One region of the Streptomyces sp. NPDC046303 genome, then DNA from elsewhere that is predicted to be linked to it. Evidence: predicted binding sites of a transcription regulator. Region 1 holds the regulator's gene; the other holds the start of a gene.
The links. The regulator HspR, encoded in region 1, represses chaperone genes until heat shock. The targets are predictions, from matches to a motif close to TTGAGNNNNNNNNNCTCAA.
Positions count from the first base shown of each region.

Region 2: lon (endopeptidase La) is a predicted target of HspR. The motif match lies at 15,622-15,640, and genes of this name have one in related genera.

Region 1 is NZ_JBVJFA010000070.1:4,655-11,894, forward strand. It holds gene clpB (ATP-dependent chaperone ClpB) at 1-2,450, opposite strand, end outside; gene ACZ6I1_RS34450 (pyridoxamine 5'-phosphate oxidase family protein) at 2,583-2,987, shown strand; gene ACZ6I1_RS34455 ((2Fe-2S)-binding protein) at 3,118-3,399, opposite strand; gene ACZ6I1_RS34460 (helix-turn-helix transcriptional regulator) at 3,786-4,883, shown strand; gene ACZ6I1_RS34465 (heat shock protein transcriptional repressor HspR) at 4,946-5,410, opposite strand; gene dnaJ (molecular chaperone DnaJ) at 5,413-6,594, opposite strand; gene grpE (nucleotide exchange factor GrpE) at 6,634-7,240, opposite strand, start outside.
Region 2 is NZ_JBVJFA010000003.1:310,882-333,558, forward strand. It holds gene ACZ6I1_RS04905 (DNRLRE domain-containing protein) at 1-1,894, opposite strand, end outside; gene ACZ6I1_RS04910 (hypothetical protein) at 2,197-2,418, opposite strand; gene ACZ6I1_RS04915 (GntR family transcriptional regulator) at 2,731-3,510, opposite strand; gene ACZ6I1_RS04920 (NUDIX hydrolase) at 3,529-3,996, shown strand; partial or broken gene ACZ6I1_RS04925 (C40 family peptidase) at 4,537-5,742, shown strand; gene ACZ6I1_RS04930 (styrene monooxygenase/indole monooxygenase family protein) at 5,718-7,049, opposite strand; gene ACZ6I1_RS04935 (GTP-binding protein) at 7,083-7,718, opposite strand; gene ACZ6I1_RS04940 (DUF742 domain-containing protein) at 7,699-8,082, opposite strand; gene ACZ6I1_RS04945 (roadblock/LC7 domain-containing protein) at 8,079-8,561, opposite strand; gene ACZ6I1_RS04950 (sensor histidine kinase) at 8,558-11,422, opposite strand; gene ACZ6I1_RS04955 (protein phosphatase 2C domain-containing protein) at 11,812-12,588, shown strand; gene ACZ6I1_RS04960 (MarR family winged helix-turn-helix transcriptional regulator) at 12,720-13,166, shown strand; gene lon (endopeptidase La) at 13,170-15,599, opposite strand; gene ACZ6I1_RS04970 (sulfurtransferase) at 15,726-16,586, opposite strand; gene ACZ6I1_RS04975 (glycosyltransferase family 39 protein) at 16,645-18,045, opposite strand; gene ACZ6I1_RS04980 (hypothetical protein) at 18,082-18,669, shown strand; gene ACZ6I1_RS04985 (TetR/AcrR family transcriptional regulator) at 18,666-19,403, opposite strand; gene ACZ6I1_RS04990 (glycoside hydrolase family 3 protein) at 19,541-21,310, shown strand; gene ACZ6I1_RS04995 (response regulator transcription factor) at 21,438-22,175, shown strand; gene ACZ6I1_RS05000 (HAMP domain-containing sensor histidine kinase) at 22,172-22,677, shown strand, end outside.

The DNA.
Region 1 (7,240 bases):
GGGTCGTTGCCCTTGTCCGCCAGCCAGGCCAGGGCCTGCGGGGTGACATCCAGGGTCAGGCGCCGGTCGGCCAGCCGCTTGGCGAGGCGGCCGATCTGGAGCTCCGCGATGTGCGCCAGCTCGTCCCCGGACAGGGCGGAGAAGACCACCACGTCGTCGAGGCGGTTGAGGAACTCCGGCTTGAAGGAGGCCCGCACCACGTCGAGGACCTGCTGCTTCTTCTGCTCCGCGGGGGTGGCCGGGTCCATCAGGAACTGGCTGCCCAGGTTCGAGGTGAGGACCAGGATCGTGTTGCGGAAGTCGACCGTGCGGCCCTGGCCGTCCGTGAGGCGGCCGTCGTCGAGGACCTGGAGCAGGATGTCGAAGACCTCGGGGTGGGCCTTCTCCACCTCGTCCAGGAGGACGACGGAGTACGGGCGGCGGCGGACGGCCTCGGTGAGCTGGCCGCCCTCCTCGTAGCCGACGTAGCCGGGCGGGGCGCCGACGAGCCGGGCCACGGAGTGCTTCTCGCCGTATTCCGACATGTCGATGCGGATCATGGCCCGCTCGTCGTCGAACAGGAAGTCGGCCAGGGCCTTGGCCAGCTCCGTCTTGCCGACGCCCGTCGGGCCCAGGAAGAGGAAGGAGCCGGTCGGCCGGTCGGGGTCGGCGATGCCGGCCCGGGTGCGCCGCACGGCGTCCGAGACGGCCCGTACGGCCTCGCCCTGTCCGATCAGGCGGCGGCCCAGCTCGTCCTCCATGCGCAGCAGCTTCTGCGTCTCGCCTTCGAGGAGGCGGCCGGCCGGGATGCCGGTCCAGGCGCCCACCACGTCGGCGATGTCGTCGGGGCCGACCTCGTCCCTGACCATGCTGTCCTTGGCGGTACCGGCCTTCGAGGCCTCCTCCTCGGCCTCGGTGGCCTCCGCCAGCTCGCGCTCGACGGTCGGGATCTCCCCGTAGAGCAGCTTGGAGGCGGTGTCGAAGTCCCCGTCGCGCTGGGCGCGCTCGGCCTGGCCGCGCAGGTCGTCCAGGCGCTCCTTGAGCTCACCGACGCGGTTGAGGGACTGCTTCTCCTTCTCCCAGCGGGCGGTCAGACCGCGCAGCTCCTCCTCCTTGTCGGCGAGGTCCTTGCGGATCTTGTCGAGGCGTTCGAGCGAGGCCGGGTCGGACTCGTTCTTCAGCGCCAGCTCCTCCATCCGCAGCCGGTCCACCGAGCGCTGGAGCTCGTCGATCTCCAGGGGGGAGGAGTCGATCTCCATGCGCAGCCGGGACGCGGCCTCGTCGACGAGGTCGATGGCCTTGTCGGGCAGGAAGCGGGAGGTGATGTACCGGTCGGAGAGGGTGGCGGCGGCGACCAGCGCACTGTCGTTGATCTGGACCTTGTGGTGGGCCTCGTAGCGGCCCTTGAGGCCGCGCAGGATCGCGATGGTGTCCTCGACGGAGGGCTCGGCGACCAGCACCTGCTGGAAGCGCCGCTCCAGCGCCGGGTCCTTCTCGATGCGCTCGCGGTACTCGTCCAGGGTGGTCGCGCCGACCATGCGCAGCTCGCCGCGGGCCAGCATGGGCTTGAGCATGTTGCCCGCGTCCATGGCCGAGTCCCCGCCGGCGCCCGCGCCGACGACCGTGTGCAGCTCGTCGATGAAGGTGATGATCTGGCCGTCGCTGGACTTGATCTCCGCCAGGACGGTCTTCAGCCGCTCCTCGAACTCACCGCGGTACTTGGCGCCGGCGACCATGGCGCCCAGGTCGAGGGAGACGAGCCGCTTGTTCTTCAGGGACTCCGGGACGTCGCCCTTGACGATGCGCTGGGCCAGGCCCTCGACGACGGCCGTCTTGCCGACGCCGGGCTCGCCGATGAGCACCGGGTTGTTCTTCGTGCGGCGCGAGAGCACCTGCACGACGCGGCGGATCTCGTGGTCCCGGCCGATGACCGGGTCGAGCTTGCCCTCGCGGGCGGCCGCGGTGAAGTCGGTGCCGAACTTCTCCAGCGCCTTGTACTGACCCTCGGGGTCGGGGGTGGTCACCCGCCGCCCTCCTCGTGCGTTCTGGAAGGCGTCCAGCAGCTTTTTCGCGCTCGCGCCCTGGGCGGACAGGACCTCACCGGCCGCGCCGCCCTTGGCGGCGATGGCGATGAGCAGGTGTTCGGTGGAGAGGTAGTCGTCCCCGAGCTTGCCCGCCTGGGCGTCGGCCTCGGCGAGTACGGCGAGCAGCTCGCGGGTGGGCTGCGGGGGCGCGACCGTGGACCCGGTGACGCTGGGCAGGGCGGCGAGCAGCCGCTCCGCGCCGTTGCGGACGGCGACCTGGTCGGCGTCGGAGGCCGCGAGGAGGTCGGTCAGGTTCTCGTTGTCCTCGCCGGCGAGGAGCGCCAGCAGCAGGTGCGCGGGGGTCAGGTCGGCGTGGCCGTCCTTGACGGCCCGGCTGGTGGCCGCGTTCAGCGCGTCCCGGCTCTTGTTGGTCAGCTCGGCATCCACGGGTGGGTCGCTCCTCTCTGGCGGAACAGAACTATGACATAAACAACCTACGCAAAGTTGAGTCTATTCCACTCAAGGCCGCTCCCGGTACCCTCGCCCGGCCCCGGCCCGTACGCCCCGTACGCTCGGCCCATGCCCCATGACGTACTCAACCCGACGCCCGAGTACCTCGCCTTCTGGCGGGAGCGGCACGTCTGCACGCTGACCACGCCGCGGCCCGACGGGACCCCCCACGTGGTGCCGGTGGGCGTGACGTACGACCCGGAGGCCGGCCTGGCCCGGGTGATCAGCAACAAGCACAGCAAGAAGGTCCGCAACATCCTGGCGGCGCAGCCGGGCACGGCCCGGGTCGCGGTCTGCCAGATGGAAGGACGCCGCTGGGCCACCCTCGAGGGGCACGCGGTGATCCGTACGGACGAGGCGTCGGTCGCCGACGCGGTGGCGCGCTACGCGGAGCGCTACGGGCGGACGCCCTCACCCCATCCCGACCGCGTGGTCATGGAGATCACCCTGGACCGGGCGATGGGCAGGGCCTGATCCGCAACCGCATCGTGTCCGTCCGACGGATGGACGCGGACATCACAACGGCGCCATCGTGGTCAGGTCCACGATGGCGCCGTTGTGTGGGGGTAGCACCTGAGCGATCTGCAACGACGGGGGAATCGCTTCAGGCACTGCGGGGGGTGGCGGTGGTGATATCAGGTTCGAAGAGCTGGTGGTCGCGCTGGTCGAGGTTGACGAAGACCATTCCGTAGCGCACCTCGCAGCGGACGGGCTGCGGCGCGCCGCGGGGGCGGCGCAGGCAGCGGTAGGCCCGGACGTCTTCGTCCTCCTCGCGTACGACCACGATCGGCTGCCCGAACAGGGTGACGACCAGGGAGTCGCCGGGATAGGGGATCGCAGTGGCCAGATCGATGAACTGCCATCCGGAGCGGTATGCGGAGGCCATTTCGCGACGGAAGCCGCGATCGTCGGGGGTCACGCGGACACCGTCACAGGGGCCTCGGTCCAACCCGTATCGGTGCCGCCCAGCCGGCTGCTGGTCCAGCCGGTGTCCACGTACTTGCCGGCGGGCGCCGTGGTCCAGCCGGTGTCGAACTCCGTGCTCGTCAGGGTGCTGGCCTGACCGTCCCTAGCGCTCCCCGCGTCACTTTCGACGGCGCTGACTGCCCCAAAAACTGCAACGGCGGAGAAACCTATGGCAAGCACCGAGCGAAGCATTCTCTTGAACATGGTCGGCTTCGTCCTCACTTGATGGAATCCTCTCCCCCGCGTGACAGACGATGGCTCATTCAGGCACGTCAATGCCACAGGGACGATGCATCATGTTCTTGCATGTTCAGGACCCTGGGGGGTGGAGATTTGACGCAAAACCGGACAAACCCGATACATCCCCACCCCGTCACGTCTATGTGCGGTGAGGGAACGCGTCTCTACGCGACGGCGCTCAGCACCGGCCGGATCGCCCGGAGCGAGATCGAAAACGCCCCCTGCCTGCTTGAATTCGCCCTTCTGCAGCCCGACCCCGATGACGCGAACCAGCTCCGTCCGGTTCCGCCGTCCGTCGCGCTGGCCCAACGGCTCCACCCGATTGAACGTGAGATCCAGGACCGCCGGCGCAGCGCTGTAGATCTCACCGACACTTTCGAGCCTTTCCTCGCCATCAGCGCACAGAGCCCGGCCAACACCCACGCCATCACCGTGCTGGAGGGCTTCGAGCGGATCAACGCCGCCCTGAACCTCGCGACGGCCGAATGCCACACCGAGGTCCTGACCGTCCAGCCCGGCGGCGCCCGGCCCTCCGAGGCCCTCGCCCAGGCCCTGGGACGCGACCAGCCGCTGATCGACCGCGGGGTCAGCATACGGACCCTCTACCAGCACACCGCGCGGCACAGCCAGGGCACGCTGGCCTACGTCGACCGGATCTCCGCGGGCAAGGTGGAGATCCGCACGCTCGAAGAACTGATAGAGCGCCTGATCATCTTCGATCGCACGGTCGCCTTCATCCCGGTGAGCGACGACCGGCGGGTGGCCCTGGAGCTGCGCCACCCGGGGCTGGTCGACTACCTCATCAAGGTGTTCGAGCAGCTCTGGCACCGGGCCGTGCCGCTCCAGGAGGAAGTGACCTACCGGACCACCCCCGGCGGGATATCGGGCGTGCAGCGCAGCATCGCCCAGCTGCTCATCGAGGGCCACGTCGACGAGGCCATCGCCCGCCGCCTCGGCATGAACGTGCGCACCTGCCGCGCCCACATCGCCAAGCTCGCCAGCACCCTCGGCAGCGGCAGCCGGGCCCAGCTCGGCTACCTCATCGCCCAGTCCGGCATCCTGGGGCGGCCCGCCGCACCCGCGCAGCCCTGCGACCCGGACCCGCACTCCGACTCCCACCCGGACCCGCACCCGGACCCGGACGCGGCCCTGGAAGGCCTCTAGAACGGCCTCGGGCCCCGCCCTGGGAGGGGCGGGGCCCGAGGAGGCGCCGAAGGGCGGCCGGGTCAGTCCAGGGGGCGCTTGGGGCGCCAGACGACCAGGGCGTTGCCGGGCTGCGGAGGCTGGTACGGAACCAGGTCGCGCCGGTAGGAGGCGTGCACCTGGGCCTCGCGGGCCCGGAGCGTGGCCGCCGCGCCGTCCACCGCCGCCGAGAGCTCGGCCACGCGCTGCTGGAGCGCGGCGACCTGGTTCTCCAGCTCGATGATCCGCTTGATGCCCGCCAGGTTGATGCCCTCGTCCTGGGACAGCGCCTGCACCGTGCGGAGCAGCTCGATGTCACGGGCCGAGTAGCGCCGGCCGCGGCCGGCCGTACGGTCCGGGGAGACCAGGCCGAGACGGTCGTACTGGCGGAGGGTCTGCGGATGCAGCCCCGAGAGCTGGGCGGCCACCGAGATCACGTAGACCGGGGTCTCATCGGTGAGCTGGTAGCCCCCGCCCAGGCGGGAGGACTGTCGTCGGCGGCCGTCCATGGTCATGCTCCCTTCGCGGACTCGAACAGCGCGGTGCGCGGGTCCTGCGACTCCGTCGCCTCGCGGTACATCTCCAGCGCCTCGCGGGCCTTGTCCGACAGCTCGGTCGGGACCGCGACCTCCACCGTCACCAGCAGGTCACCGCGGGTGCCGTCCTTGCGGACCGCTCCCTTGCCGCGGGCCCGCATGGTGCGGCCGTTGGGGGTGCCCGGCGGCAGCTTCAGCGTCACCGAGGGGCCGTTCAGGGTCGGGACCTTGATGTCGGCGCCCAGCGCCGCCTCGGCGAACGTCACCGGGACGGTCACCGTCAGGTTGTCGCCCTTGCGGCCGAACACCGGGTGGGAGTCGACGTGCACGACGACGTACAGGTCACCGCTGGGACCGCCGCGCTCGCCCGGCGCACCCTTGCCGCGCAGCCGGATCCGCTGGCCGTCGGAGACGCCCGCCGGGATCCTGACCTGCATGGTGCGCGAGCTGCGGGCGCGCCCGCTGCCCTTGCAGACCTCGCACGGGGTCTCCGCGATCAGCCCGCGGCCCTTGCAGTCCGCGCAGGGGTCGGTCAGCGAGAAGCCTCCGCCGCTGCCCCGCGAGACCTGCCCGGTGCCGACGCAGGTCGTGCACACCCGGGGCGTGCCGTTCTTGTCGCCGGTGCCCGAACAGGCCTTGCAGGGGGCCTGCGAGGACATCCGGAGCGGGACCGTGGCCCCGTCCACCGCCTCCGTGAAGGAGAGGGTGACCTCCGACTCGATGTCCTGGCCGCGGCGCGGCTGGGTGCGGGTGCCCGCACCGGGGCCGGCGCCGCGGTTGAACAGGCCGCCGAAGACGTCGCCCAGGCCGCCGCCGAAGCCGCCGCCCGCGCCGCCCGGCTGCGCGCCGCCGAAGAGGTCGCCGAGGTCGAAGTTGAACGAGCCGCCGGCCCCGCCCGGCCCGGGGCGGAAGCCCCCGTTGCCGAACAGGGCGCGCGCCTCGTCGTACTCCTTGCGCTTCTTGGCGTCGCCGAGGATGTCGTTCGCCTCGGAGATCTCCTTGAAGCGCGCCTCGGCCGAGGCGTCGCCCTTGTTGGCGTCCGGGTGGAACTCGCGCGCGAGCTTCCGGTACGCCTTCTTGATCTCGGCCTCGGTGGCGTCCTTCGGGACACCGAGGACCTTGTAGTAGTCCTTCTCCACGAAGTCCTTCGTGCTCATCCCCGGTGTCCCTCCTCTCGTACTGCTGCGTGTGCGACCTCAGCCGTTGTCGGCTGCATCCGCGTCCTTGTCGGACGACGACGCGTCGCCCTCCGACGACTCGGACTTGGGGGCCGCGCCCGGCTGGGGCTCGGCCACCGCGACCCGCGCGGGACGGATCGTACGCTCGCCGATCCGGTACCCCGGCTGCAGGATCGCCACGCAGGTCGTCTCGGTGACGTCCGGCGCGTACGAGTGCATCAGGGCCTCGTGGATCGTCGGGTCGAAGGGCTCGCCCTCCTTGCCGAACTGCTGCAGGCCCATCTTGGCCGCGGCGGTCTCCAGCGATTCGGCCACCGACTTGAAGCCGCCGACCAGCTCGCCATGCTCCCGCGCCCGGCCGATGTCGTCCAGGGTCGGGAGGAGTTCCGTCAGGAGGGACGCGACCGCGATCTCCTTGACGGCGATCCGGTCCCGCTCCACCCGGCGGCGGTAGTTCTGGTACTCGGCCTGGAGCCGCTGGAGGTCCGCGGTGCGCTCGCCGAGCGCCGTCCGGGCCTGGTCCAGCTGTGCGAGCAGCGCCGTTTCCTGGCCGACGGCCTGAGCTCCCGCGTCCCCGGCCGGGGCCGCCGCCTCCTCCGAGGCGGAGTCGGCGGCCTTCGGCTCG
Region 2 (22,677 bases), on a different contig from region 1:
CGACGGCCGCACCGGTCGTCGCGACGGTCACCCAGGCGCCGGAGTCCAGTCGGTACTGGATGTCCTTCACGTCGCTGGTGGGCGGGGTGAAGGTGAAGGAGCCGGAGAAGTCGCCGTTGGCGTCGGCCGTACCGGACCACTGGCCGGCCGGGAAGGCCGCCGAGGAGACCGCGGTGGTGGCGGGCTTGGTGGTGTCGACGGTGAAGGTCTGCCAGGCGGACCAGGTGCCGTTCCAGGTGGTGCCGTCGTAGACGGCCGCGCGCCACTTGTAGCTGCCCGGCGCGAGGGCCGTCGCGGGGGTCCACGGCGCGGCCACGCCGGAGGCGGTGAACGCCGACTTGCCGGTCTGCAGGGCGGCGGTGCCCGTCGAGGTCCAGATCTCGTAGCTGAGCTGGACGGTGTTGCCGTCGGCGTCGGTGGCCTTGCCGGTCAGCGTCGGCGTGGTGTCGCCGGTCGCGGTGCCGGACAGCGGCGAGACGGGGACGGCCGCACCGGGCTTGGTGTTGTAGTTGACCGTCAGCGAGGGCTCGTAGGCGGCGTTGTGCGCGCCGTCGGTCTGGTTCGCCGAGTGGTAGCGGCGCCATGTGAGGGCGTCGCCCTCGTTCACGGCCGCGATGCGGACGCCGTGGTTCGGCTGGCCGTCGGCCCAGGCCTGGACGATCGCGTCGACGTCCCAGGAGACGTGGCCGGCCGGGCATGTGGAGTTGTAGCCCTTGGCGGCGGTCGAGGTCACGGCGCCGGCGGTCGTCGTCGCGGGCTGGTTGGCCCAGGTGATCGCGGACGGGTCCCAGGCGGCGGTGATGCGGCTCACCTGGTTGCCGGAGTTGGCCGTCGAACAGGTCGAGGAGTAGTACGAGTACAGGCGCAGGTCCGTGTCGAGGATCTGCTTGCCCTTGTACTTGTCGACGTTGAACTGGAGGAACGAGCGGGCCTTCTCGGCGCCGTTGTACGTACCGGCCTTCAGCTCGGTGGAGCCGCGCTGGGAGGTCAGGTAGTCGTCGTACTGGATCCAGGTGTCGGTGACCGGGCCCATCAGGGAGTCGGTCGGGTCGATCGTCACCGGGTAGGTGAGCTTGGGGTCGCGCAGGAACTCGAGGCTCGGCTTGAGGACCAGGACCTGGCCCTTGCCGCCCTTGGCCTCTTCGACCTCCACCTCGACCGGGGCTATGTGCTCGGCGTCGCCGGAGGCGCGGTCGTAGGAGGAGTCCCACATGACCGGAGCGGGCGCGGTCGCCTTGGCCTTGTCGGCCGCGTCGTTCCAGCGCAGTCGCTTGTCGGCGGTCTCGGAGAGCTTCAGACCGGTCGCCTCGACCGGAATCCGGTATTCCACAGCCGTCTTGGGCGCCTCATGGAGGACGACGGAGTGGGAGAAACCTTCCTTCAGGGCGGTGACGACGAGGTCGCCGCCGCCCGCGACGGCGTTCTTGTACGTCGCCGTCGAGCCCTTGAGCTGCGGTGCGGGCAGCTTGTCCTGCCAGCCGATGCCCAGGGACTGGCCGTCCCGGCCGACCTTGACGAGGGCTTCGCCCGAACCGCCGTCCGAGAGCGCCACGTCGGCCGCCGCCGACTTCGGGCGCACGACGTCACCGGCGTCCACGAGGCTGGTGTCGATGGGCTGCCAGCGGCCCTGCGCGTCCTTGACGCGGATGGGGCCGGTGTACGTCTGCACCGAGGTGCTGCCGTTCGGCTCCGCGAAGGAGGTGGTCGAGTCGGTGCGCTCGTCCAGGATCTCGATGGGGCGCTTCTGCAGCCGCGCCAGCAGGTGTGCGGTGGCGGCGTCCTGGGCTTCGGCCGGTCCGAGCGCCGGCTTGGCGGCCGGCTTCGGAGCGGGCGGGGCGGCGACGGCCGCCTGCGCGACGAGCACGGTGTTCGCGGCCAGCACCAGCGCCGCCATACCGGCGACCGTCCTGATGCGCCGGGAGGAACGACCCCCCGCGGAGCGGGAACGACCCGTTTCCGCCGGGGATATGTGAGGTCTGTTCAACGAAGTACTTTCTCAAGGGAAGGTAAAACGGAGCCGATACTCGCAGCTCAAAATCCCCCCGGCAAGGGCCAAAATCTCACCCCGCCCTACCGCCTTGCTGGCAGCGCGAGTTACCCCTCCACACCCTCGCCACCACCGGCGTGGGGGCAGGCGACACGACAAACCGCGACTCCGACTCGCGGGGCAGCTGCTCTGCCGACCTGCGCCCGGCGTCACCACCGTCGTTCGGCAGACTCAACATTGCCGACAGCCGTGGTGAACTCGCGGCCGGACGCCACTCGGACATACGCAAGCTCCACCCAATGCTCGTACGCGGCAGAGTCCGAGACGTTCTCGTTGATCACAGCCATCAGCTCACCCTCGACGCCGGACGCGATATCGCGCACTCGTCGACGCAGAAGTCGGTGCGGCACGTATGCGTATCGCTCACTCACCGGATGCTCCGCCAAAGCTGTCGAGGAAGCGCTCCCAACCTGCCAGCGCCCGATCGAGCAGGTCCGGACTGGGCCCAACCGCCAGAGACACCCTCACGACGAGATGCCCCTCAGCGTCGCCGCCGAGTACGCAGCGGCGGTCAGGGACGTCCATGCAGACAGGAACCACACGCATGTGCTCACTCCTCTACAAGGGTCGAACTCCATCACTCATGCATAGGAGTGACATGAAGAAGAGTGCCTGACTCCTATGCATGAGTCAACCCGCCGCGAATCCGAACTCGTGGCGGGCTGAGGTTGATTGAGGAATCGTCAGTCTGTAGCGGGCATCCGATATTCGAGTACGAACTGATCGGCGGCCATGAGGGTGTCACACACCTCCACCACCCGCCCCTCGACCGTGACGGCGTTCCTCACCAAATGGATCACGGGCGCGCCCGGGCTCAGCGCGAGCTCCGACGCCTCGGCTTTTGCGGCAGGCCGCGCCTGCAACGTCTCGACGAACTCGGCGAAGACGTGACCGTGCTCCTCCAAGCGGGCATAGATGCCACCGCCCCCAGGATTTTCGGCGAAGAGTTCCGGGATGTCGCGGACCACGTCCCACGGCAGGTACGACGTCGCAGACTCCACGGGAACGCCGTTACGGAAGTACAGGCGTCGGCGAGCAAGCACCTGGGCTCCCCCATCCACACCCAGCCTCTCGGCAATTTCATCCGGCGCCGCAATCGGCCCGATGTAAATGACGCTCACCTTCGCGACGGCGCCGGACTGCTCCGACTCAGCCAGATAGGCAGCCTTGCCGTCCTGCCGCAGCGACCGGCGAAAACGGTCCGACGACCGATGGCGCACCGGGGGACGGGCCTTCACGTAAGAACCCTTGCCATGCCTCGTGTCCACGAGGCCACTCGCTCGGATCTCCAGCATGGCCTTGCGAACGGTCCCGCCCGAGACGCCGTAGCGCTCGGTCATGTCGGACTCGCTCGGAACTTGATCTCCCGGCTTCAGGGAGCCGGCGCGGATCTGCTGGACGATGTCCTCGGCAATCTGCAAGTACCGCGGTACGGCCTTGCCCCCTCCTACAGTTACTCCCATAGTCCTTCGCTTCCTCCTATGCTCATGTACATGAGTAACAGTGCCCAGTCGGACAGGTCAACGCCGCGCCACTCCGTATCCGTAGCCGGGGCGGTCGTGCGGGATGACGGCCGGCTGCTGGCGATCCGCCGGGCGGACAACGGGGCGTGGGAACTTCCGGGCGGCGTCCTGGAGCTGGCCGAGACCCCGGAAGAAGGACTGCGACGCGAGGTCCTGGAGGAGACCGGCCTCCACGTCGAGGTGGGTCAGCTCACCGGCGTATACAAGAACGTCGTGGCGGGCGTGGTGGCCCTGGTGTTCCGATGCAAGCCCTCCGGCGGTACCGAACGCATCACCGCCGAGACCACGGCCATCCAGTGGCTCACGCCCGCCGAGGTGTCCGAGCGGATGTCCGAGGCATACGCGATCCGCCTACTTGACGCCCTCGACGCGCAGACCCCTCACGTGCGAACCCATGACGGACGACGCATCCTCAAAGCCCGCTGAGACTCATCAAGACCGCCATCGCGCCTGTCGGATCCCGATGCGCATCTGCCCACCGTCTCAGTCCGGCTCGGCCCCAGACGGCCGCCGGACGCCAAAACGGAAGGAGCACGTAGCGATCTGACGCGTAGGCAGCGCCTCGGCTTCGCTCTCCGGTCGGGCCGGGCGGGGGTGTGCCAGCCCAGGGCCAGGCCCTGCATCGCTGATGTCCCCGATTGGTCATCGTGAACCAGTGGACCGTTCTTTTGGGGGCTTCCCGACAGTCCTTGGCTTTCCGGGGCGGGGCGGCCTGTCAAGGGTGGAGCGCAGCGACATCGCGAAGCGACGCGACGAAGGAGCGCCCTTGACAGGCCGGCCCGACCCGGAGAGACAGTGGGACTGACGGGAAACCCCCAAACCCTCCCTGATGAGCCCCGAGGGCATCAGGCTCCCCGAAGCCGCCGACCGGGTGACCGTCCCGCGACCAGCCGACCCCGTTGGGCGATTTGTCATACCGGACGTGGAAGCATCGGGCACCTCGGAGGTGATCCCGTGTCCCATCGGCTGTCCCCACGGCTGCTTCGTGCCGCCTGCGTCGCCGCGGTGCTCGTCGCCGCCGGCCCCGTCCCCCTCGCCGACGCCGACCCCGGCACCCAAGGCGCACCCCATACCCCCGCCACCCCCACCGCCCCCCTCACGCCCGCCACCCCCCGCACACCCCTCACATCCCCCACATCCACCGAATCCGTAGGGTCGCTGCTCACCCGCCTGCAAGGCCTCTACCAAAAGGCCGAGGAGGCCTCCGAGGCCTTCAACGCCACCGAAGTGGCCCTCAAGACCCGCCAGGACGAGGAGCGTCGGCTCGCCGCCGAGCTCGGCAGGGCCCGTACCGCCCTGGGGTCCGAGAAGGCGCTGCTCGGGCGGTTGGCCCGCGAGCAGTACCAGGACGCCCGCGGCATCTCCCCGTACGCCCGGATGCTCCTCGCCGGCAACCCCCAGGCCGCGTTGGACCAGCGGCGCCTCGCCGCCCGCGAGGGCGCCCGGCAGGCCGCCGTACTGAAGCGGCTCACGCGCGGCGAGCGGGAGGCCGCCGCCCTCGCCACCCGGGCCCGCCGCTCCCTGGACTCCCAACGGACGCTGGCCGAACGGCAGAAGCAGCACAAGGACGAGGTCGCCACGCAGCTCAAGGAGGTCGAGCGGACGCTCGCCGCCCTGACCCCCGAGCAGCTCGCGCAGCTCAACGCCCGCGAGGCCGCGAACACCGCCGGCGCGCAGCGTGAGCTGGTGGACTCCGGCCGGCTCCCCACCCGCACCGGCACGCCCACCGCCGCCGGTGGCGCGGCCCTCCGGTACGCGGCGGCCCAGATCGGCAAACCGTACGTGTGGGGCGCCGAGGGCCCGGCCTCCTTCGACTGCTCCGGCCTGACCTCGCAGGCCTGGGCGCACGCCGGCCGCACCATCCCGCGGACCAGCCAGGAGCAGTGGGCCACCCTGCCGAAGGTGCCCTTGGACCAGCTGCGGCCCGGGGACCTGGTGGTGTACTTCCCCAAGGCCACCCACGTGGGCCTGTACATCGGCGACGGCAAGGTGATCCAGGCCCCGCGCCCGGGTGCGAAGGTCAAGGTCTCGCCGATCGCCGCGAACCCGCTCCTCGGCGCGGTGCGCCCGGACCCCGGCAGCACCCCGCTCGCGGAGTTCACCCCTCCGCCGCTCCCCGAGGCCGCGGAAGAGGGGGACGACACCGGCTACTCCTCGGAAACGGCTCCCGAACCCGAAGCCGATGAAGCCGAACCCGAACCCGAGCCCGACTCCGACTCCGACTCCGAAACCGAACCCGCGACCGACCCCGCGACCGACTCCAAGTAGTCCGCCGCGTCCTCGGGGTCGTAGAAGTACGCGTCGAAGTCGGCCGGGTGGTCGAAGCCGTTGGCGAATCGATCCGCCACCGGCTGGAGCTGCCCGGCCGCGCCGATCAGGTTCAGTACGTGCTCCGGCGGGACGCCCAGCATCGCGTTCGTCCACTGGGTCACCGGCTTGCCCGTCGTGAACCAGAACTTGTCGAAGGTGGCCTTCATCCACGCCTCGTCGAACGGCTTGTCCCCGTGCATCAGGATCGACGACAGGTACGAGGCCGCGCACTTGGCCGCGGAGTTCGAGCCCTGCCCGGTGATCGGGTCGTTCGCGACGACCACGTCCGCGACCCCCAGCACCAGCCCGCCGCCCGGCAGCCGCCCGATCGGATTGCGGACCACCGGCGCGTACCGCCCGGCCAGCGTCCCGCCCGCGTCCGTCAGCTCCACCTTCGTGGCCCGCGCGTGCTCCCACGGCGTGAACTTCTCCATCAGCTCCAGCGTGAGCGCCAGGTGCTCCGCCGGGTCCTTCACGCCGTGGAACACGTCCAGCGGCCCGCCCGGAACGCCCTCCCAGAACAGGATGTCCGCCCGGCCCGACGTCGTCAGGGTCGGCATCACGAACAGCTCGCCGACACCCGGCACCAGGTTGCAGCGCACCGCCTCGGTCTCCGGGTGCTCCGGGCGCGGGCCGAGTCCGTGCACGTACGAGACGGCCAGCGCGCGCTGCGGGGCGTCGTACGGGGAGCGTGCCGCGTCCCGCCCGAACATGGACACCAGCTCGCCCTTGCCGGCGGCCACCAGCACCAGGTCGTACGTACGGGAGAAGAAGTCGAGGTCGGCGACCGAGGCGCCGTGGATGACCAGCTGCCCGCCCCGCTGCGCGAAGGTGTCGAGCCAGCCGGCCATCTTCACGCGCTGGTCCACGGACTGCGCGTACCCCTTGAGGCGGCCGAGCCAGTCGATGGCGCGGCCGTTGTCGGGGGCGGCCACCGAGACGCCGAGGCCCTCGATCTTCGGGGCCTGCTGCTCCCAGAAGTTGATCCGGAGGTCACGCTCGTGACGCAGCGCCGTGTCGAACATGCACTGCGTGGACATCACCCGCCCGGTGCGGATCTCGTCCGCCGTCCGGTTGGACATGAGGGTGACGTCGTACCCCTTCGACTGGAGTCCGAGGGCGAGCTGCAGACCGGACTGGCCGGCTCCTACGACAAGTATCTTGCGCATCTGTCACGTTCTCTATTCGGGATCGGGCCGGCTCTATGCGGGAGTGGTGTCCAGGGCGTGCCCGACGAGGGTCAGCAGCGACTCGACGACCGTCGCGCGACTCCGCGCGTCCATGATCACGACGGGGACGTCCGGCGGGATGGTCAGCGCCTCCCGCACGTCCTCCGGCTCGTACGACTCCGAACCCTCGAAGTGGTTGACGGCGACGGCGTACGGCAGGCCGCAGCTCTCGAAGTAGTCGAGGGCGGGGAAGCAGTCCCGCAGCCGGCGCGTGTCAGCCAGGACGATGCCGCCGACGGCGCCGCGCACCAGGTCGTCCCACATGAACCAGAACCGCTCCTGGCCCGGGGTCCCGTACACGTACAGGACCAGGTCGTCGTCGAGGGTGACGCGGCCGAAGTCCATCGCGACGGTGGTGGTGTTCTTGTCCGGGGTACCGGTCAGATCGTCGGTCGGGGCGCTGGCCTGGGTCATGACCGCCTCGGTGCGCAGCGGCGCGATCTCGGAGACCGACGAGACGAAGGTCGTCTTGCCGACGCCGAAGCCGCCCGCGACCAGCACCTTGACGGCGACGGGTGCGCGGGAGCGGTCGTACTGCCAGGGCTGGACGGGCTCGTCGTCCGCGGCCGGCGACACCGGCTGGTGCTGGTCAGAGACGGCGAAGACCACTGAGCACCCTTTCCAGCAGCGCGCGCTCGGGACGGCCGGTGCCGTGACCCGTGCCGTAGACGCGGATCCGTCCCTGGTCGGCGAGGTCGCTGACGAGGACGCGGACCACGCCGAGCGGCAGCTTCAGCAGCGCGGCGATCTCGGCGATCGTGCGCATGCGGCGGCAGACCTCGACGATGGCGGGCATCTCCGGCATGCGGTCGGGCGCCTTGGCCGGACCGGCGTCCAGGGTGGCGACGAAGGTCTCCACCAGCAGGACCTGCGTGAAGCGGGTCCGGCCGCCCGTGAGGGAGTACGGGCGGACGCGGGCGGGGCGGCGGTCGGCGCCGCGTATCGGCAGCCGGTCGGTGGCCGGACTCCTCACGGGGTTTTCTCCATCGACTGGCGCAGTTCACTGCGGACTTCGGGGGTCAGGACGTGGCCGGCGCGGCCGACGAACAGGGCCATGTGGTAGGCGACGACGCCCATGTCGCAGTCGGGGGCGGCGTGCACGCCCAGCAGGGAACCGTCGCTGATCGCCATGACGAAGACGGAGCCGTGCTCCATGGCCACCATGGTCTGTTTGACCGGGCCGCCGTCCATGAGGGCGGCCGCGCCGGTGGTGAGGCTGCCGAGGCCGGAGACGATGGTGGCCAGGTCGGCGGAGGCGCCCCGCGGGCCCTTGGGGCGGGGCTCCTGGGGGGATTCCGCGGCTGCACCCGGGTCCGAGGACAGGAGCAGGAGCCCGTCCGAGGAGACGACGGCGACGGAATTGACGCCGGGTACCTCCTCGACCAGGTCGGTCAGCAGCCACTGCAGGTTGCGGGCCTGGGTGCTCAGTCCGTACGTACTGGGCGCGGTCATGTGCGTGCCTCCTGTGCGGTGTCCCCCCGGTCGGTCTGCCCGTGATGCCGGTCCTGCCGGTCCTGCCGGTCCTGCCGGTCCTGCCGGTCCTGCTGGAGCTCGGCGGCGGCCACGCGCCGCCCGTCCTGGGCGCCCTGGTAGAACCCGCCGAGGCGGCGCCGCAGTTCGTCGGCGTCGACCTTGCGCGGCGGCTCGGGCCGTACGTCTTCCGCGCGGGCGGTGGCGACGAACTTGGGGTTCCGCTTGGGCAGGCCCTTGTCGGTGACGGCCTCGGCCGGGGTGTCTGCCGGGGTGTCGGCCACGGTGTCGGCCGGATCGGCGGGGTGGCTGCCCTGCCGGGGCAGCCAGTTGTCCTCGGGAGTGGCGTGCCGGTGCGGATCCGGCTCGGGCGCGGTTTCCCGTACGTCGGCACCGGGCGCGGCAGCGGGCGCGTCGGCCGGCACCTCCGACCCGGGGTCCGCCGCCGCGAAGCCCGCCCCCTCCGCGTCGGGGACGACCCGCGCGAGCAACTGCTCCTCGGGACCGGGCTCACCCGGGACCTCCGCCGCGGGGGCCGCCACCGGCGCATCCGCCGGCCCCGCCACCGGACCGTCGGCCAGGGCGTCGCCCAGCCCATCGGCCGGTCCGTCGGCCACTGCCTCGCCCAGCCCATCGGCCGGAGCCGTCTCCGGCACGGCCGCCACGGGAGCCTCAGCCTCCACCGCAGCCTCGCCCCCCGGGACCTCCGGCGCCACCGGCGCGCCCCCGCGCAGCCGGCTCGGCAGGGTGTTCTCGTTCGCCTCCGCGATCACGCCCGGCAGGCGCAGCGCGGGCGCGCCCGGCGTGGACAGGCTGTGGACGGGCGAGGCCGGCGGGGCGGCGGGGAGCAGCGCGGCCGGGACGACCACGAGCGCCTCGGTGCCGCCGTGCCGCGGGGCGCGCAGCTCCGCGGTGACCCCGTGCCGCGCCGCGAGGCGCCCGGCCACGTACAGGCCGAGGCCCAGGCCGTGTTCCGCCTCGGGCTCCTCGTCGTAGGCCTCGGGCGTGGACAGCCGGGAGTTGAGGGCTTCGAGCCGGTCCTCGGTGACGCCGATGCCCTCGTCGATGACGGAGAGCACCACGTCGCCGGAGTCCAGCAGCCATCCGGACACCTTGACCTTGGCGTCCGGCGGCGAGAACGTCGTGGCGTTCTCCAGCAGCTCGGCCAGCACGTGCGAAATGTCGTCGGCCGCGTGCCCCGCGACCTGGGTGCAGGAGGGCAGTGCCGCCAGTTCGACGCGCTCGTAGCGCTCGATCTCGCTCACCGCCGCCCGCATGACGTCGACCAGCGGCACCGGCAGGCCCTGGCCGTGGCCGTGCTCCTGGCCGGCGAGGACCAGCAGGTTCTCGTTGTGGCGGCGCATCACGGTCGCCAGGTGGTCCAGCTTGAACAGGGTCGCGAGCCGGTCCGGGTCCTGCTCCTTGGACTCCAGCTCCTCGATGACGGCGAGCTGGCGCTCCACCAGGCCGAGAGTCCGCAGCGACAGCGAGACGGAGGTCGTCGACATGATGCGGCGGTGCTCTTCCAGCCCGGCCCGCAGCTTCGTCAGCTCCTCCTCCAGCACGTCGCGCCCGGCGGCCAGCGCCTCGCTGCGGCCGAGGATCCGCCGGCGGTCGGCGTCGAGCCCGGCGATCCGGGTGTGCAGGGAGACGGTCTGGTCCCGGACGGCGTTCAGGTGGCGGACAACCTCGGCGAACTCGTCGTTGCGTCCCGTGAACCGGACCGGCTCCACGGAGCCCTCCGGCGTCGCCAGCCGCGCCGCGCCGCGGCGCAGCACGGACAGCGGCCGGGTCAGCGAGCGGGCCACGGCGGTGGAGACGCCCACGGTGACCAGGAACAGCACGCCCAGCAGGGCGATCACCATCTCCAGCCGGGTCACGTCGTCGTCGCGCAGGGTGGCGAGCGCGGAGGCGCGCTGGCCGGCGAGGGTGGATTCGACGGACCGCATGCGGTCGATGCGGGCGGTGAGCGCGGAGCCCACGGCCGCGCCGTCGGTCTTGCGGTCGGCGGAGGTGAGCGTGGGCCGGTCGGTGAGCCGCTTGAGGTAGTCGTCGGCGGCCTTGACCTCGGGTCCGGTGACGGTGGCGGCGAGGGTCTGGCGCACGTCGGGCCGTGCGGCCCGCGCGAAGTCGTCGAGGGCCGCCTGTTCCCGTACCCGGGAGCGCTGGGCGGCGGTGGTGAGTTCGTCCACCACGGCCGAGTTCGGAAGCTGCTCGCCGCGGGGGACGGCCAGCGCGGCGAGCAGCAGTCCGCGGGTGGCCGAGGCCTGTTCGACGGCCTGGCCGAGGGGGGCCATCGGGCGGGTGGTGGCGAGGGCTGCCGTGGCGCGCGGCGGCGTCAGCTCGGCGAGCCGGTCGCCGGGGGCGAGGAGTTCCGCGAGGACTCCGGCGTAGGCCTGGTGGGCGGCGAGGGCGCTGCCCTTGCCGTCGACGGCTTCGGTGCGGACGGCCTGGACGCGGGCGAGGGCGCGGGCGGTGGCCTCGTCGGCCTCGGCCTGGATCTCGGCGATCTGCCGGTCGGTGCGGGCGGCGCGTTCCTGGACGGGCCCCTTGGCCGCGCCGGGGCGTCCCTTGGCGGCGTACTCGACGACGGCGTCGCGTTCGTCGCCGAGGAGGTGGGCGAGGGTGAGGGTGTGCCGGGTCCGTTCCGCGAGGGTGACCAGGCGCTGGGAGTCGTTGAGTTCCCTCGTCGCGGAGACGACGGCGGGGGCGCCGGCCGCGAGGACGGTGAGGCCGGCGACGGCCACGCCTACGACCAGCCTGCGGCGCACGCGGACGCGGCGTCCTGCGGGGGCCGGGCCGTCGGTGGCGGTGCCGTTCTTCCGAGACCGCTTCTTCTGCACCGGTGCTCGCAATCCTGTACGTGTGCTCTGGCTCGTCTACTCGTGTGGCCGAGGTAACGGCCGGTCAACAAGTAAACGCCTCCTGCCCCCTCGTACCGCCTCAGACCTTTGCAGTGTGATGGGAAGAGAGCCGCACATCGCCCACCTGGCCACTCGAAGGAGTGAACATCACGGATGAGTTGGCGACCAACTCGGACATCCGGCGTCAGAGGCCGTCCGTGGACAGGCGGTTGAAAGATCGATGCGGGCTTTGGCAGTATGCCCGCCCACATTCCGGGTCGCCCTGCCGCGCCCGGTCCGACGGCGCCCTGCGCGGAGCCGTCCGAGCCCCGCGCCCATTGGTACGGACCTCCCGCGCTCCGTGCTGCCGCGCCCGGCAGAATGCCCGCATGCGCATCGACCTCGCCTCCGCTCCCGGCAGCCCGGAACGCCCCAATGAAGACTGGGTGTCGGCCGCGATCCCCGCTTCGGGCGGCGGTGTACTGGTCGCCCTGGACGGGGTCACCCCGCCGCGCGGCGAGGACGGCTGCGTGCACGGGGTGCCGTGGTTCTCGGCCCGGCTCGGCGGCCGATTGACCGAACTGTCCGGATCGCGGCGGGACATGCCGCTGGACCGGATCCTCGCGGAGGCCGTCCGCGCGACGGCCGAGGCACACCGGGACACCTGTGACCTTTCTCACGTCCGCACCCCGCAGGCGACGGTGGTCCTCGTCCGCTGGGACGAGGCGTACGTGGAGCACCTGGTCCTCTCCGACTCGGTGCTGCTCCTCCAGGAGGCCGGGGGCGAGGTGACGGCGGTGCGCGACGACCGGCTGGACCGGGTGCCCCGGGAGGTGCTGCGGTCGGTGGAGGCCACGGACGCGCTGCGGAACGCCGAGGGCGGCTTCTTCACGGCGGCCGCGGATCCGGCGGTGGCGGCCCGGGCCGTGACGGGGCGCACCCCGCGCGGCCAGGTCCGGGCGGTGGCCGCGCTCACGGACGGGGCGAGCCGGTGGACGGACACGTTCCGGGAGGGCGACTGGGCCGAGTGCCTGGCGGTGCTGCGGAAGGAGGGCGCGGAGGGCCTGATCGGCCGGGTGCGCGCCCTCGAGTCCGACCCGGCGCGCCCCCCGGCCGGCCGGCACAAGCGGCACGACGACGCCTCGGCGGTCTACGCGGAGCTCTAGCGCCGTGGCCGGGAACGCGTGCCCGAGGCGGCCCTGGGCCGTGGCCGGGACCCCGCGACGGCGGGGTCCCGGGCCTCCGGCGGGCCCGCTGCGAAATACTGGCGGCTCATCCACCACCGAAGGAGCCGGACGTGTACGGGAGCGAAGACCAGGAGTTCCTTGCCCTGGAGCGGGAGCTGTCCGTCTTCCTCCGGCGGGCCCGCGCCTCCTCCGGCGAGATGGCGCGCGCCCTGCACCCCGAGCTGGAGCCCGCCGCGTACGGGCTCCTGGTCCGCCTGGAGGGGGCCGGCCGGCAGCGGGCCACCGAGCTGGCGGCGTACTTCGGCGTCGGCAAGGCCACCATGAGCCGCCAGCTCCGCGCCCTGGAGGTGCTGGGCCTGATCGCCCGCGAGCCGGACCCCGCCGACGGCCGGGCCTTCCTGGTCGGCCTCACCGAGGAGGGCCGCGAGCGGTTCCTGCGCGTACGGAACGCCCGGCGCGAGCAGTACATGCGCAAACTCGCCGACTGGGACCGCGGTGAGGTGGCGGAGCTGGCCCGGCTGCTCAACCAGCTGAACGCGGGCGAGGACGCCCCGTAGGGCTCAGGCCGCGGCGGTGACCGGGACCTCCTCCCGAGGCTGCCCCTGGGACGGCGCCTGCGCCTGGGACAGGGCGAGCTCCAGCACCTGGCGCACGTCCGTCACCGGGTGCACCTCCAGCCCCTCCAGAACCTCGTCCGGGACGTCGTCCAGGTCGGCCTCGTTGCGCTTGGGGATGATGACGGTGGTCAGGCCCGCACGGTGGGCGGCCAGCAGCTTCTGCTTGACCCCGCCGATCGGCAGGACGCGCCCGGTCAGCGATACCTCACCGGTCATGGCCACGTCCGTGCGCACCTGGCGTCCGGAGAGCAGCGAGGCGAGGGCCGTGGTCATGGTGATGCCCGCGCTCGGGCCGTCCTTGGGCACCGCGCCCGCCGGGAAGTGGATGTGCACGCCCCGGTCCTTCAGGTCGGCGACCGGCAGCTCCAGTTCGGCGCCGTGCGAGCGCAGGAAGCTGAGCGCGATCTGCGCCGACTCCTTCATGACGTCGCCGAGCTGGCCGGTGAGGGTCAGGCCGGCCGCGCCCGTCTCCGGATCGGCCAGCGAGGCCTCCACGAAGAGGACGTCGCCGCCCGCGCCGGTCACCGCGAGGCCTGTGGCCACGCCGGGGACGGCGGTGCGCCGCTCCGCCGGGTCCTGGGCGGACTCCGGTACGTGGTGGGGTCGTCCGATGAGCCCGCGCAGATCGTCGGCGCCGATGCTGAAGGGCAGTTCGCGCTCGCCCAGTTCGTGCTGCGAGGCCACCTTCCGCAGGAGCCGGGCCAGCGACCGCTCCAGGGTGCGCACGCCCGCCTCGCGGGTGTACTCGCCGGCGAGCTTGCGCAGTGCCGCCTCCTCCAGGACCACCTCGTCGGCGCCCAGGCCGGCGCGCTCCAGCTGGCGCGGCAGCAGGTGGTCGCGGGCGATGACGACCTTCTCGTCCTCGGTGTACCCGTCGAGGCGCACCAGCTCCATGCGGTCGGCGAGGGCCTCCGGGATGGCTTCGAGGACGTTGGCCGTCGCCAGGAACACCACGTCGCTGAGGTCGAGCTCCACCTCGAGGTAGTGGTCACGGAAGGTGTGGTTCTGCGCCGGGTCCAGGACTTCCAGCAGGGCTGCGGCCGGGTCGCCGCGGAAGTCGGAGCCGACCTTGTCGATCTCGTCGAGGAGCACGACCGGGTTCATCGACCCGGCCTCCTTGATGGCGCGGACGATCCGGCCCGGAAGGGCGCCGACGTAGGTCCGGCGGTGGCCGCGCACCTCGGCCTCGTCGCGTACGCCGCCGAGCGCGACCCGGACGAACTTGCGGCCCATGGCGTGGGCCACGGACTCGCCGAGCGAGGTCTTGCCCACGCCGGGCGGCCCGACGAGCGCGAGGACGGCCCCGCCGCGGCGGCCGCCGATGACGCCGAGGCCGCGCTCGGTGCGCCGCTTCCTGACGGCGAGGTACTCGGTGATGCGGTCCTTGACGTCGCCGAGCCCGGCGTGTTCGGCGTCGAGGACGGCCCGTGCGCCCCGGATGTCGTACTGGTCCTCGGTGCGCTCGTTCCAGGGGAGTTCGAGCACGGTGTCCAGCCAGGTGCGGATCCAGGAGCCCTCGGGGCTCTGGTCGCTGGCCCGCTCCAGCTTGTCGACCTCCTTGAGGGCGGCCTCGCGGACCTTCTCGGGCAGGTCGGCGGCCTCGACGCGGGCACGGTAGTCGTCGGACTCCTCGCCCTCCTTCTCGCCGCCCAGCTCGCGCAGCTCCTTGCGGACGGCTTCCAGCTGGCGGCGCAGCAGGAACTCGCGCTGCTGCTTGTCGACGCCGTCCTGGACGTCCTTGGCGATGGATTCGGCGACGTCCTGTTCGGCGAGGTGGTCGCTGAGCGCCTTGACCGCCAGCCTGAGGCGGGCGACGGGATCGGCGGTCTCGAGCAGTTCGACCTTCTGCTCGACGGTCAGGAACGGCGAGTACCCGGAATTGTCGGCGAGGGCCGACACCCCTTCGATCTGCTGGACCCGGTCGACGACCTGCCAGGCCCCGCGCTTCTTGAGCCAGCTGGTGGCGAGCGCCTTGTACTCCTTGACGAGCTCGGTGACCGCGCCGGGCAGCGGGTCCGGCACGTGCTCGTCGACGGTCTCGCCCTCGACCCACAGCGCCGCGCCGGGGCCGGTGGTCCCGGCACCGATGCGGACGCGGCCGCGGCCGCGGATGAGCGCCCCGGGGTCCCCGTCGGAGAGCCGGCCCACCTGCTCGACCGTCCCGAGCACTCCGGTCCCGGCGTACTTGCCGTCGATGCGGGGCACGAGCAGCACCCGGGGCTTTCCTCCGCTGCCCGCCGCCGCCTGGGCCGCCTCCACGGCCCCGCGCGCCTCGGCGTCGGACAGGTCCAGCGGAACCACCATTCCGGGCAGCACGACCTCGTCGTCGAGCGGCAGCACGGGCAGAGTGAGCGTTACGGGCGTCGAAGCCATGATCAACCCTCCGGCAGTGAAGTTGAGCTATGCCGACTCAATGCATCTGCGCCGCCCAATGTTCCCCAACTGCCGTTCGCCCGGGGCGAACGGTCCGGGGGCGAACGGCCCGGAGCGTCGTGCCGGTCAGGCCGGGCCCGTGGCCACCGGGCGCTCGTCCGAGGGCAGGCCCCACTCGCTCCAGGAGCCGTCGTACACGGCCGTCTGCCGGTAGCCGGCGAGGTCGGCGCCGAGCGCGAGGACACAGGCGGTGACGCCGGAGCCGCAGCTGAAGCAGAGCCGTTCCCGGACGCCCGCCAGCGCCCGGAAGGCCTCGCGCAGTTCCCCGGCGGGGCGCATCCGGCCGTCGGACTGCTGGAGTTCGGCGAAGGGCAGGTTGAGCGCGCCCGGCATGTGTCCGCCGCGCAGGCCGGGGCGGGGTTCCGGGGCGGTGCCGGCGAAGCGCTCGCGGGTGCGGGCGTCGAGGACGGCGGCGGCCGGATCGGCCAGGGCCGCGGCGACGGCCGCGGCGTCGACCAGCAGCCCGGGGCGCGGGCGGGCGGTGAAGGAGCCGCGCGGGCCGTCGTAGGCGGGGCCGGTGGCCTCCACGGGCAGGCCGGCGGCGCTCCACGCGGGCAGTCCCCCGTCGAGGACGGCGACCCGGTCGAAGCCCATGGCGCGCAGCATCCACCAGGCGCGGGCGCTGGAGTAGATGCCGGCGCCGTCGTACACGACCACGGTGTCGGTGTCGTCCACGCCGAGGTCCCGTATCGCCTCGCCGAACCGTGCGGCCGACGGCATGGTGTGCGGGGCGGGGGCGTCGTGGTCGGACAGGTCGCCGTCGAGGTCGAAGGGGCGGGCTCCGGGGATGCGCCGGCCGGCGCCGCGGTGGGAGCCGACGGAGGCGTCGAAGACGACGAGGCCGCTCGACCCGGGCGCGCCGAGCCGGTCGGCCAGCCAGTCGGTCCCGACCAGCGGTTCGGACGGTTCGAGGGAGTGGGCGGTCATCAGCGGCTCCTGGAGGTCGGATGTCGGATGTCGGTGGGGCACTCACGGCGCTCGGCGCTCATCCTGCCGGGCAGCCGCCGGGGCGGGCGTAGAGCGCGACGCGGGCGCCGCGTATGGCCGTGATCGAGCACAGGTCGAACCGGGCGGCCAGGGTCTGCCGTTTCACCGCCTCCCGCGGGTACGGGTCCAGCGGCTGCCCGGCCGGGTCCAGCAGGGCGATGACCCGGGGGGACCCGGTGAGCGCCGCGCTGATCTCCGCGGGGGGCCGCTCGGTGCCCTGGAGGGTGTGCGAGGCCGCCGGGGAGCGGTCCAGGGCCACGTCGCGCAGCCCGTCGTAGACGTCCGGCGAGGACAGCAGCCATTCGCGCCGCCGCGACGGCATGAAGAGCACGGCGTCCCCGGGCCGGGCCAGCTCCCGGACGGCGGCGGCCACCGCGAGCACGTCGTCCTTGCGGCTCTCGGGCGTACGCAGCCACACCGACCAGCAGCCGAAGGGCACGAGCAGGGCCGCGACCAGCAGCCACGGCCACCAGCCGCGCGCCGCGGACAGCGCGGCTCCCGTCAGCAGGGCGAGTCCGGCCAGCGAGTAGAGCACGTACCGGTCGACGTACCAGGGGTGGACCAGCGAGAGCGTCATCAGCAGCCCGGGCGGCAGCAGGGCGAGGGGCAGGGCGACGCGGACGAGGCCGTTCGCGTCCCGCGCGGCGGCGCCCCGCGCGAGCAGCAGTACGGCGGCCGTGAGCACCCCGTACGCCACCCAGTCCTGCCAGGAGGGCCGCCCGAGCCAGCCGAGCTGCTGCTCGGCCTGCCGGGCGCTGATCAGGGCGAGGGGCAGCAGCAGGGCCACGACGGCCCCGGCGGCGAGGCGCCAGCCGCGCGAACGCCAGGCGGTGAAGGCGTGCGCGAGCAGGGCCAGGGCCGCGAACTCGTGCAGCCAGCAGCCGAGCAGCAGCACCACCGCGTACGCCCCCCACCGCTCGCGCAGCATCAGGTACGTCGCCCACACCACCGCCGCGGCGACGAGGGCGTACGAGCGGCCCTCCTGCGCGTACGTCTGCACGGGCGGGAGTACGGCGTACGCGAGCCCGGAGAGCAGCGCGGCCCGCTCCCCCGCGAGCCGGCGGGCGATGGCGGCCACCCCGGCGGCCGCGAGAGCGGTGGCGGCGACGGAGGGCAGGCGCAGGGCCCACAGGCCGCCGTCCCAGGCCAGGAACACCCCGTGCATGAGCAGGTAGTACAGGCCGTGCACGGCGTCGACCTGGCCGAGCAGCTCCCAGAGCCCGCCGAGTGGCCGGTGGGCCACCTGCCAGGTGACGGATTCGTCGCGCCACATGCTGCCGCCGCGCTCCAGACCCCACAGGCCGAGGAGGACGGCGAGCAGGGGCGGGAGCACGCGCCAGGGGGCGATGCGGCGGATGGCTGCCTCCGGGTGCTGTCGTAACGGGTGCGGGGACTCCATACTCGGGGTTCGGTCGGAGTACCTGCGGAGGTGGGTGTGCGAGCGTTCCGGGTGGTGGCGGTGACGGCGGGGGCGGCGGCGGTACTGGGCGCGGTCCTCGTCGGATGCGGACAGTCCGGTTCCGATGGCGCGGACGGCCGGCCGCCGGCGACCGGAACACCGGCCCCGTCGGAAACGGCGGCGGCCACTGGGGCCACTGGGGCCACGACGAGCCCCACGCCCGCGCCCGCGTCCACGCCCGCTCCGACGACGGCGGCTCCGACTCCCGCCCATTCCCCTGCCGCGACCGAGACCCTGGTCCGGGTCAGCCGCAGCGGCGGCTACGCCGGCCGGGTCCACACCCTCATCGTCAAGGGCGACGGCTCGTGGACCCGCCTGGACCGCAAGGCGAAGCCCGAGGGCAGCGGAAAGCTGTCGGAAGCCCGGCTCGCCGGCTTGCGCACGGCCCTGCGCGAGGCGGACTTCGCGCATCTGCCGAGGATCGCGACGGGCAGCACCAAGGTCTACGACGGGTTCGTCTACGCCTTCGTGCACGGCGGATACGAGGTGGCGGCCGAGCAGGAGGCCCTGGCCCCGGCCCTGCGGAAGGTGCTGGACGCGCTGCCCCCGTTCGAGGCCGGCTAAGGCCCGGCGGGCACCGACGCAACACCCGCAGCCCCGGCAGGCCCCGCAGGCCCCAGCCCCGGCAGGCCCGTCCCCGCGACCGTGATCCCCCGCAGCTGACGGTCCAGGAACGCGTGCAGCCGGCCCGGCATGTCCACGCTCGCGGGGTTCAGCACCCACTGGATCTGCAGGCCGTCCATCACCGCGAGCATCTCGCGGCCGACGGCCTCGCAATCAGTGCCGGGACGCAGCTCGCCGCGCGCGATGCCGGCCTCCAGCATGTCGACGGTGTGGCCGAGCACGCGGGCGTAGCGCTCCCGGAAGTAGGCGTGGGCGGGGTGTCCCGGGTTGCCGGACTCGCCGACCAGGGTGTGGAACATTCGGACGAGGCCGGGCCGCCGCGCGTTGTCGGCGGCGAGGGCGACGACGGTGGTGAAGTGCGCGGCGACCGAGTCGGCCGGCTCGCTGAACAGCCGCTCGATGTCGTGTCGCTCGCTCTGCGCCAGCACGGACAGCAAGAGGTCCTCCTTGCTGCGGAAGTGGTGCAGCAGCCCGCCCTGGGTGATCCCGCAGCCGGCCGCGATCCGGGCCAGGGAGGAGGCGTGGAAGCCCCACTGCGCGAAGTGCTCCACCGCCGTGTCGAGGATCTTCTGCCGGCGGGCGTCCCCCACCGCGTAGGTCCCCCGGGCCGTGGCCTTCTGGGCCTTCGGGGCTTTCGGAGCCTTGGAGGCCGTCCGCCCCTTGTCCTGTGCCATGCCGACCACCCTAAGCGGTGGTTGTTTTCGGCCATCCGCGAGGAGTGACCCAGGTCACTTTCGAAAACCTAGTGGGTGCATGGTTTTCATGCTTGGGTGGGGCGCCCGGCAGACCGCGCGGCCCCAGGAGCCTTCCGATGAACGCGACCCCCGCCTACCAAGACGCCTCGCTCCCCGTGGACCGGCGCGTCGAGGACCTGCTGTCCCGGATGACGCTGGAGGAGAAGGCCGGCCAGCTCTTCCACTCCATGCTGATGATGAACGCGGACGGCACCCCGGTCACCGAGACCGACGGCTCGATGCTCCCGTTCACCACGCCCGAGCTGATCGGCGACCGGCTCCTCACCCACTTCAACCTGCTCGGCACGTACGGCGCCCGCGAGATGGCCCAGTGGCAGAACACCGTCCAGGAGATGGCCGCCGCCACCCGCCTCGGCATCCCGGTCACCCTCTCGACCGACCCGCGCCACGCCTTCACCGACAACATCGGCGCCTCCTTCGGCTCCGGCGCCTTCTCCGCCTGGCCCGAGGCCCTGGGGCTGGCCGCCATCGGCGATCCGGAGCTGGTCTTCCGGTTCGCCGACACCGTGCGCCGCGAGTACCTGGCCGTCGGCTTCCGCGTCGCCCTGCACCCGCAGATCGACCTGGCCAGCGAACCGCGCTGGGCCCGCCAGTCCGGCACCTTCGGCTCCGACGCCGCACTGACCGCCGCGCTCGTGCGGGCGTACGTACGCGGCCTGCAGGGCCCGGAGCTCGGCCCCTCCTCGGTGTCCGCCATGGTCAAGCACTTCCCGGGAGGCGGCCCGCAGAAGGACGGCGAGGACCCGCACTTCGCGCACGGCAAGGAGCAGGTCTATCCGGGCGGGATGCGCGAGCACCACCTGGAGCCCTTCAAGGCGGCGATCGCCGCCGGATGCGCGCAGATGATGCCGTACTACGGCCAACCGATGGGCACCGACTGGGAAGAGGTCGGCTTCGGCTTCAACAAGGGCGTGGTCACCGGCCTGCTGCGCGAGGAGCTCGGCTTCGAGGGGATCGTCTGCACCGACTGGGGGCTGCTCACCGACGCGGAGATCTTCGGACAGACGCACCCGGCGCGCGCCTGGGGCCTGGAGCACCTCGGCGTGGCCGAGCGCGCGGCGCGCGTCCTGGACGCCGGCTGCGACCAGTTCGGCGGCGAGCAGTGCCCCGAGGTGGTCGTGGAGCTGGTCCGCCGCGGCCGGGTCGCGGAGTCCCGCATCGACGCGTCGGTACGGCGGCTGCTGCGCGAGAAGTTCCGGCTCGGGCTGTTCGAGAACCCGTACGTGGACCCGGACGCGGCGGCCGCGACGGTGGGCCGGGCCGATTTCGCCGCCCTGGGCGCCGCGGCGCAGCGTCGGTCGCTCACGGTACTGACAAATACGGAGCAGATTATTCCGCTCTCCGCGAAGTCGGAGCCCCGGCCGAAGCTCTACGTGCGCACCGTGGACGAGGCCGTCGCCGCCGAGTACGGCGAGGTCGTGGCCGACCCGGCCGCCGCCGACCTGGCCGTACTGCGCCTGCGGACCCCGTACGAGCCCCGGGAGAACACCTTCGAGTCCTTCTTCCACTCCGGCTCGCTGGCCTTCCCCGAACCCGAGCTCGCCGCGGTCCTGGCCCTGCTCGACCAGGTGCCGACCCTGGTCTGCATCAACCTGGAACGGGCGGCCGTCATCCCGGAGATCGCGGCGCGCGCGGCCGCGCTGATCGCCGACTACGGCGCCTCCGACGCCGCCCTGCTGGACGTCGCCTTCGGCCTCGCCACCCCGGAAGGCCGCCTTCCGTTCGAGCTGCCGCGCTCGATGGAGGCCGTCGAAGCCTCGCGCCCGGACGTCCCGAACGACACCGGGGACCCGGTGTTCGCGCACGGCCACGGGCTGTCCCTGTAGGCCGGTACATCCCTCCCCCAACCCGGACCATCAGCACAAATGCCCTGTCCGAACCCCGCATAGCCGCAGGCCGGTGCCTCCTCTACGCTGCACCCCACCACGCAGATCTTCAGGGGCGGACCGGGACATGGAACAGACGCACACCCACAACGGCGCCTCGGCGACCCCCGGCGCACAGCGGCGCGTACTCGTCGTCGAGGACGACCACACCATCGCCGAGGCCATCGCAGCCCGCCTGCGGGCCGAGGGCTTCCAGGTCCAGACGGCCGCGGACGGCCCCGCCGCCGTCGCCGCGGCCGAGAGCTGGCTGCCCGAGCTGCTGGTCCTGGACGTGATGCTGCCGGGCTTCGACGGACTGGAGGTCTGCCGCCGGGTCCAGGCCCAGCGGCCGGTCCCGGTGCTGATGCTCACCGCCCGCGACGACGAGACCGACCTGCTGGTCGGCCTCGGGGTCGGCGCGGACGACTACATGACCAAGCCGTTCTCCATCCGCGAGCTGGCAGCGCGGGTCCACGTACTGCTGCGGCGTGTGGAACGGGCCACACTGGCCGCGCACACCCCGCGCGGGGCCACCCTGCGCCTGGGCGACCTGGAGATCGACCACGCGCAGCGCCGGGTCCGCGTGCAGACGGAGGACGTGCACCTGACGCCGACCGAGTTCGACCTGCTGGTGTGCCTGGCCGGGACCCCCCGGGCGGTGCTGTCCCGGGAGCAGCTGCTGGCCGAGGTGTGGGACTGGGCCGACGCCTCCGGGACCCGTACGGTCGACAGCCACATCAAGGCCCTGCGGCGCAAGATCGGCGCGGAGCGGATCCGTACCGTCCACGGCGTCGGGTACGCCCTGGAGACCCCGGCACAGGCATGAGCGGCCGGCACCCCGGACCGGGGCTGCGGCCCTTCTCGCCCTTCTCGATCAAGACCAAGCTGGGCACCCTCGTGGTGGTCTCGGTCTTCATCACGACGGGCCTGCTGCTGGTGGCCCTGCGCACGGACACCGAGCTGCGGTTCATCACGGTCTTCTCGGTGATCGCCTCGATGCTGATCACCCAGTTCGTGGCCCACAGCCTGACGGCGCCGCTGGACGACATGACGCGGGTGGCCCGGGCGATATCCCAGGGCGACTACACGCGCCGGGTGCGCGGGGCGGGGCGCCGCGACGAACTGGGCGACCTGGCCTCGACGATCAACGTGATGGCGGACGACCTGGAGGCGGTGGACCGCCACCGCAAGGAGCTCGTCGCCAACGTCTCCCACGAGCTGCGCACGCCCATCTCCGCACTGCGGGCGGTCCTGGAGAACGTGGTGGACGGGGTCTCGGCCGCCGACCCGGAGACCATGCGCACGATGCTCAAGCAGACCGAGCGCCT